3 regions of the Aneurinibacillus uraniidurans genome follow, and region 3 is predicted to be linked to each of the others. Evidence: riboswitches for the same ligand, from Rfam matches in the RefSeq annotation. Region 3 holds a riboswitch; each other region holds the start of a gene.
What was found. Region 3 has a riboswitch for thiamine pyrophosphate ahead of PO771_RS05430 (ABC transporter ATP-binding protein). Riboswitches for the same ligand answer to the same signal wherever they lie in the genome.

Region 1 (2,267 bases), 1.9 Mb from region 3:
TCACAGCCAGATACGGACGTGCATCTGCCACAAGCTTGATTAGCATGTCCGTTTTATCGCTCTGGTTCACAACATAGTACGATTCTTTCGTATTTTCTGCCGTCATCTGACGCTTCTCTACCTTGACGATCTGCGGCTGATTCATGAAGTTATGTGCTAGCTTACGCACCCCATCCGGCACAGTAGCTGAGAACAGCAATACCTGTTTCTTCTGTGCAGTCTGAATAAACACTTCCTCTACTTCCTGTACAAAGCCCATCTCCAGCATTTTATCCGCTTCATCCAGCACCATTGTATGAATGCGTCCGAAATGCAATGTTTCACGACGCAAATGATCAAGAATACGTCCCGGTGTCCCCACTACAATCTGAATCCGACCTGATAACTTGCTAATCTGGCGCATGATGTCCTGTCCACCGTGCAGCGACAATACTTGTACGTTCATATGTTTACCCAGCTCAGCAATATCATCGGTGATCTGGATCGCTAGCTCACGTGTCGGCGTCATGACCAGCGCCTGCACATCACTTGCGTTCGGATCGAGCTTCTGAAGAATGGGAATAACGAACGCTGCTGTTTTCCCCGTTCCCGTCTGCGCCTGCCCAAGCACGTCTTTTCCTTCAAGGGCCAATGGAATTGCCTGTTCCTGAATGGGAGTCGGCTGTTTATAATACAGGTCTGCAATCCCCTGCATAATTTCCGGTTTTAGCTTAAACTGCTCAAATGATTTCATATGTTTCTTCCTTTCTTAATGCCAAAAAAAGCATACTGCTTCTATTGTACCCGAACTTTTGTATTTAGACCACTTTGCATTTTTTCCTTGCATTATGTATGAGGTGCAGTATAATAAAAGCAAAATTTGATACCTTTCGTAAACTGCTGGGGGATCCCGATGAGTCGGGCTGAGAATGAAACGCGATGAAGTTTCTAAACTCCTGGGACCTGATCTGGTTAGTACCAGCGTAGGAAAGCAGGCGACTATACATAGCGCATGAAGCGTTCTCAAGTCGGGTCCCATAAGTGGGACCCGACTTTTTTGCTGTGAAAATAGATGAGGGAGCGAAAAAAATGAGGGAATTCATGCGTGAATTTCATGTGATCAGCACCGGGAGACAATCACCAGAGCAAGTAGTAGAAATCGTTCGAACCATCGCACCGTATGTGGATGTGTTTCACCTGCGAGAGAAACAGCTGACCGCCCGTGACTTGTATACCCTTGGGCAGACACTTTTGCTCGAAGCAGACCTGCCTCCCCACAAGCTTGCGATAAATGATCGACTCGATGTAGCCATAGCGCTAGGGGCTGGTACGGTTCATCTCGCCGGACATAGTCTCTCCCCTGATATCGTACGTAGCAACGCACCCGGCATACGAATCGGTGTCTCGGTTCACAGCTTAGGAGAAGCTACGGCGGCAGAAGCTGCCGGTGCAGATTATCTTCTTTTCGGGCATGTATTTCCATCTGGCTCCAAGCCAGGACTCACGCCGCGCGGAACAGAAGCGCTGCGGAGAGTAGCAGAAGCTTGTACGATTCCCGTACTTGCACTTGGTGGTATCACTTCAACTGTTCTGCCCGATATCATCGAGGCCGGGGCTATGGGGGCAGCTGTTCTATCTGCCGTGATGGATGCTGCACAGCCTGCTGAGATCAGCAAACAACTCTATACCATTCTGAGACAAGGAGTGATCAACGATGAAAACATATGATGCCGTTATTATTGGCGGCGGTGTGATCGGTACAGCCATTGCTTATTATGCGGCAAAACGCGGACAAAAAGTAGTTGTATTGGAAAAAGACTGCCTGGCCGCTCATGCTTCCCGTGCAGCAGGCGGTATGCTCGGCGCACAGGTAGAATTCCCTGAGCCGGGACCACTTGTCGAACTGTCGCTGTACAGCCGCGCGATGTTCCGCGAGCTTGCAGCAGAACTACAACAGGCGGCAGGCGTTGATATTGGTCTTAATGAATCTGGGATGCTGCGCACAGCCTGGACAGAAGAAGAAAAGCAAACGCTGCTTACACAAGCAATCTGGCAACGAGCTGCAGGACTGCAAGCAGACTGGATGGAGACAGCAGACGTGCAGGCGCTGGAACCAGCTGTCAGCTCAGAAATCAAAGGGGCGCTCTGGCTTCCAGATGACACACAAGTATCCGCTCCCCATCTGTCACGTGCCTTTGCCGCAGCCGCAGCCCGACTTGGAGCGTCTCTTGTTGAGCGCTGTGCTGTCACAAACTTTCGGATGAATGGCTCTCATATTGAAGCTGTGC
Region 2 (2,267 bases), 1.9 Mb from region 3:
GTTGGTCTAGCTGTCTCTACGCAAAACAATCCATTTTTCGTCAGCTTAAAACAGGGGGCAGAGAAAGCAGCGACCGCGAACGGGATGAAACTGGTAACAGTAGATGCACAGGATGACCCGGCGAAGCAAATCTCCGGCATTGAGGATTTGATTCAGCGTAAGGTCGATGTGATTCTGGTAAATCCTACAGACTCTGCCGCGATTGCGTCTGCGATTAAGTCTGCTAATAATGCTAATATCCCGGTTATTACAGTTGACCGTAGTGCAGAAGGGGGCAAGGTTGTCTCTCATGTAGCGTCTGATAACGTAGAGGGTGGCCGTATGGCAGCTAAATATTTACTCGATAAAATCGGCAAGAAGGGTAATATCGTTGAACTTGAAGGCATTCCAGGTTCTTCAGCAGCTCGTGAGCGTGGCCAAGGATTCCATGAAATCGTCGATAAAGAACCAGGCGTAAAAGTTGTCGCGAAGCAGCCAGCTGATTTTGACCGCGCCAAAGGATTGAGCGTAATGGAGAACATTCTTCAGGCTAATAAAGATGTCAAAGCTGTATTTGCCCATAACGATGAAATGGCACTCGGAGCTATTCAAGCGATTCAGGCAGCGGGCTTAAAAGATGTGGTCGTTGTCGGGTTTGATGCTACAGCTGATGCGGTAAAAGCTGTACAAGACGGTCGGATGAGCGCTACCATTGCTCAGAAACCAGAGCTGATTGGAAAACAAGCGGTAGAAGCTGCGAAAAAAGTAGTAAAAGGGGAGAAAGTTCCAGCGAGTATCCCGGTTAAGCTTGAATTGGTTACGAAAAAGTAGCAATACCGACATATTGATTTTTAAAATAGAAAGTGTTAATGTTTCTATGTAATCACGAATACAATAAAAACATAACATGTTTACTACTAGGGGTGTCCGAGAGTTCGGGCTGAGATTGAAACGCATCTACGTTTCTAAACCCTCGGGACCTGATCTGGATCATACCAGCGTAGGAAAGTAGTTCGTATGAGTTATCTGTAGCTACAAGGCATTCGTTTGTGTTGTGCCTTGCTAGATCTCTCATGTATAACGAGCCGGGTCCCTTTATAGGGCCCGGCTTTTATTATGCTGATCCTTATCCTGTCCTTTTGTGTAGTACACACGAAAAAGGAGGAAGAAACATGCAAGAGCAAAATTGGGGAGTCAAAGGGTTTCCAAACAGTCAGAAAGTATACATAGAAGGGTCACGACCAGACATTCGTGTACCTGTTCGTGAGGTTGCTTTGTCTCCTTCCCAAAACGGGGAAGTGGTAGTTGAAAATGCACCAGTGCGCATTTATGACACGAGTGGTCCGTACACAGATGAAGCATGTGAGGTAAACATTCGCGAAGGAATTGCGAAAATCCGTCAGAACTGGATTGAAGAGCGTGGAGATGCTGAGGAATATGAAGGCAGAGCGGTAAAGCCGGAAGATAATGGTTTGCGTCTTGGAGAGGAATTAGAGAATCATGAGGTATTTCCGGGACTGATTCGGAAACCACTCCGGGCGAAACAAGGGCAAAATGTTACGCAGCTTCATTATGCACGTCGCGGCATCATCACACCTGAGATGGAGTTTGTTGCGATTCGCGAGAACATGGAGCCGGAATTTGTAAGACAAGAGATTGCAGCAGGACGTGCGATCATCCCGTCTAATATTAATCATCCAGAAAGCGAGCCGATGATTATTGGACGTAACTTCCACGTGAAAATTAATGCCAATATCGGGAATTCAGCCGTTACCTCGTCGATTGAGGAAGAAGTAGAAAAAATGACGTGGGCGATTCGCTGGGGTGCGGATACGATTATGGATCTTTCTACGGGGAAAAACATTCATGCCACACGTGAGTGGATCGTGCGTAATTCTCCCGTTCCAATTGGTACCGTTCCGATTTATCAAGCGCTTGAGAAAGTGGGAGGAAAGGCGGAAGAACTTACGTGGGAGATTTTCCGCGATACATTGATTGAGCAAGCAGAGCAAGGGGTAGATTACTTTACCATCCATGCGGGTGTACTCCTTCGCTACATTCCTCTTACAGCGAAACGGGTAACTGGTATCGTGTCGCGTGGGGGCTCCATTATGGCAGCTTGGTGCTTGGCTCATCATCAGGAAAACTTCTTATATACACATTTTGAGGAAATTTGCGAAATCATGAAAGCATATGATGTTGCTTTCTCATTAGGGGATGGATTGCGCCCAGGCAGTATTGCCGATGCGAATGATGAGGCACAGTTCGCTGAATTAGAAACACTCGGG
Region 3 (2,267 bases):
CGTGCAGGATATGAAGAAAGTGATGAACTTAAAGAAGAGATTCGTGTATTCGTGAAGGAGCGTCTGGCTGCGCATGCCGCGCCGCGTCAGATTGAATTCCGTGACAAGCTTCCGAAGACACGTTCCGGTAAAATTATGCGTCGTGTTTTGAAAGCATGGGAGCTTGGCCTTCCGACAGGAGATTTGTCTACAATGGAAGATTAGTTATAAAAAGAACGGTGCAGGATGTAATCCGCACCGTTCTTTTGTGTGTTTTTTATATAGAAGCATAGCCTGTTTCCTGTCTCTGACGAAGTAAGTGCATCGTCTTAATATAACCTTCAAGGCCGTGCAGGGTCTCGATGCCACGCTTCTCTAATTCATCAAGGAAGCAGAGAAATAGCTCAGCAGTCATTACCGCATCACCAAGCGCAGTGTGGCGCCCTTCGACCTGAATATGATATAGGTCAAGTAAGGTGTCAAGCCCATATGACTTATTGTTCGGAAGTATATGATAGGAGATCGACATTGTATCAATAACGGGGTTGTTTAACTTTGTCTTGCATAGCTTTTTAAGCTTGGTGTTCAGGAAGTTTATATCGAAGTCTGCGCAGTGGGCAACCAGGTAGTCATCTCCGATAAATTGCAGGAATTTATGAAGGACTGGCAGAACGGGAGGAGCATCTGCGACATCTTCATTGGAAATTCCTGTGATTTCTGTCACGATCGCTGGAATCGGTTTGCGTGGTTGGATTAGTTCATGGAAGAGTTTTTCCTGAATGGCACCGTTTTCAACAACGACTGCGCCAATGGAAATAATCTCATCACCTGCATACGGATGAAATCCGGTCGTCTCTGTATCAAACACAATAAAGCGCATCCGTTTTAATAGCTGATCTTCATAAGTATGACGGTTCACGGAAGCAATCATAGTCTGGATGTCCGCGACTAGATCAGGGTCAAGGGCAGGCTTTTCTTTGTACCAGCTGGTTGTGATGTGCTTGATGTATTTACCAAGTGGAAATGAGTACATCTTCTGTCACATCCTTCTCTCCTTAAGAATCTTTTTTCTTAGATTTGCAAGCGTTCTCATTCTTTTATCATACGTCATAAGGAGGATAATGTACAGATTATTTAGAAAATTAGTAAGGAGTATTCAATGATTGACGGAGAGAAGCATTCGGAGTACGATGAAAACAATTCAATACAAAAACGACCACTAGGGGAGCATAGTTGCTGAGAGGGGCAGTCGTCCCGACCCTTATAACCTGATGCGGATAATGCCGATGGAGGGAAGTGGAGCCGATCTGTTTTTATGCTTGCAGACACGCGCCACTCCATAGGAGGGCGCTTTTTCTATGGAAATGGATCGAAGGAGGGAGAGCTAATGCTTGCTGTTCACCAGTTAACATATCAGTATCCAAAGAGCAGTACACCGGTATTGGATCATGTATCGTTTGCTGTACAACAGGGTGAATTCGTCTCGCTGATCGGGGCGAGCGGGTCTGGGAAAAGCACGATCTTTCGGTTGATAGCAGGGCTTGCCGAACCGAATGCGGGCAGCATCCAAATTGGTGGCGTCCAAGAAAAGAATAGACTGGGAAAAGTAGCGCTGATGCCGCAAAAAGATCTGCTCCTTCCGTGGCGCACGGTGCTGGATAATATTTTGCTTCCGGCAGAAATAGCAGGGCAGCCAAGAGAAGAGGCTGTTCGGCAGGCGCAGGAGTGGATCATTCGCGCCGGGCTGTCCGGTTATGCAGATGCGTATCCATCCCAGCTGTCTGGTGGAATGCGGCAGCGGGTATCGTTTTTGCGAACCATTATGACAGGGGCTGATGTTCTGTTGCTGGATGAACCATTCGGGGCACTTGACACGCTAACCCGTCAGGATATGCAGGAATGGCTGCTAAGCATTTGGGAACAGCTTGGCAAAACAGTACTCTTTATTACGCATGATATTGAAGAAGCAGTGCTTGTAAGTGATCGAGTGCTTGTGCTGCGTCCAGGTGAAAATTGCGTGGAGATGCCGATTCAACTGCGTCGTCCACGTACGAAAGAACTGGTCTTCACACCGGAGTTTACCGCGTATCGCCAGCAGTTGACACATATGATCAGCGGGAGGAAGGGAAAATGAGAAGGCAGTTACATACATACTGGCCAGCCGCTGTTTTTTTCGTAGTGCTGCTAGCTGCCTGGGAGATCGGTGTCAAAATGGGCGGCGTTCCGTCTTTCATCCTTCCGGCACCGAGCGAGATTATGGCAGGGCTGATCAGCTACAGCGATGAACT

Region 1: it holds a riboswitch for thiamine pyrophosphate, as region 3 does, so the genes downstream of both, PO771_RS14975 (thiamine phosphate synthase) here and PO771_RS05430 (ABC transporter ATP-binding protein) in region 3, are expected to answer to the same signal.
Region 2: it holds a riboswitch for thiamine pyrophosphate, as region 3 does, so the genes downstream of both, thiC (phosphomethylpyrimidine synthase ThiC) here and PO771_RS05430 (ABC transporter ATP-binding protein) in region 3, are expected to answer to the same signal.

Annotation. Positions count from the first base shown of each region.
Region 1 covers NZ_CP116902.1:2,988,014-2,990,280, forward strand. Annotated here, with positions in the region: gene PO771_RS14970 (DEAD/DEAH box helicase) at 1-733, opposite strand, end outside; TPP riboswitch at 872-986, shown strand; gene PO771_RS14975 (thiamine phosphate synthase) at 1,081-1,707, shown strand; gene thiO (glycine oxidase ThiO) at 1,694-2,267, shown strand, end outside.
Region 2 covers NZ_CP116902.1:3,046,751-3,049,017, reverse strand. Annotated here, with positions in the region: gene rbsB (ribose ABC transporter substrate-binding protein RbsB) at 1-810, shown strand, start outside; TPP riboswitch at 889-1,003, shown strand; gene thiC (phosphomethylpyrimidine synthase ThiC) at 1,152-2,267, shown strand, end outside.
Region 3 covers NZ_CP116902.1:1,081,868-1,084,134, forward strand. Annotated here, with positions in the region: gene acsA (acetate--CoA ligase) at 1-204, shown strand, start outside; gene PO771_RS05425 (3'-5' exonuclease) at 257-1,012, opposite strand; TPP riboswitch at 1,191-1,291, shown strand; gene PO771_RS05430 (ABC transporter ATP-binding protein) at 1,367-2,113, shown strand; gene PO771_RS05435 (ABC transporter permease) at 2,110-2,267, shown strand, end outside.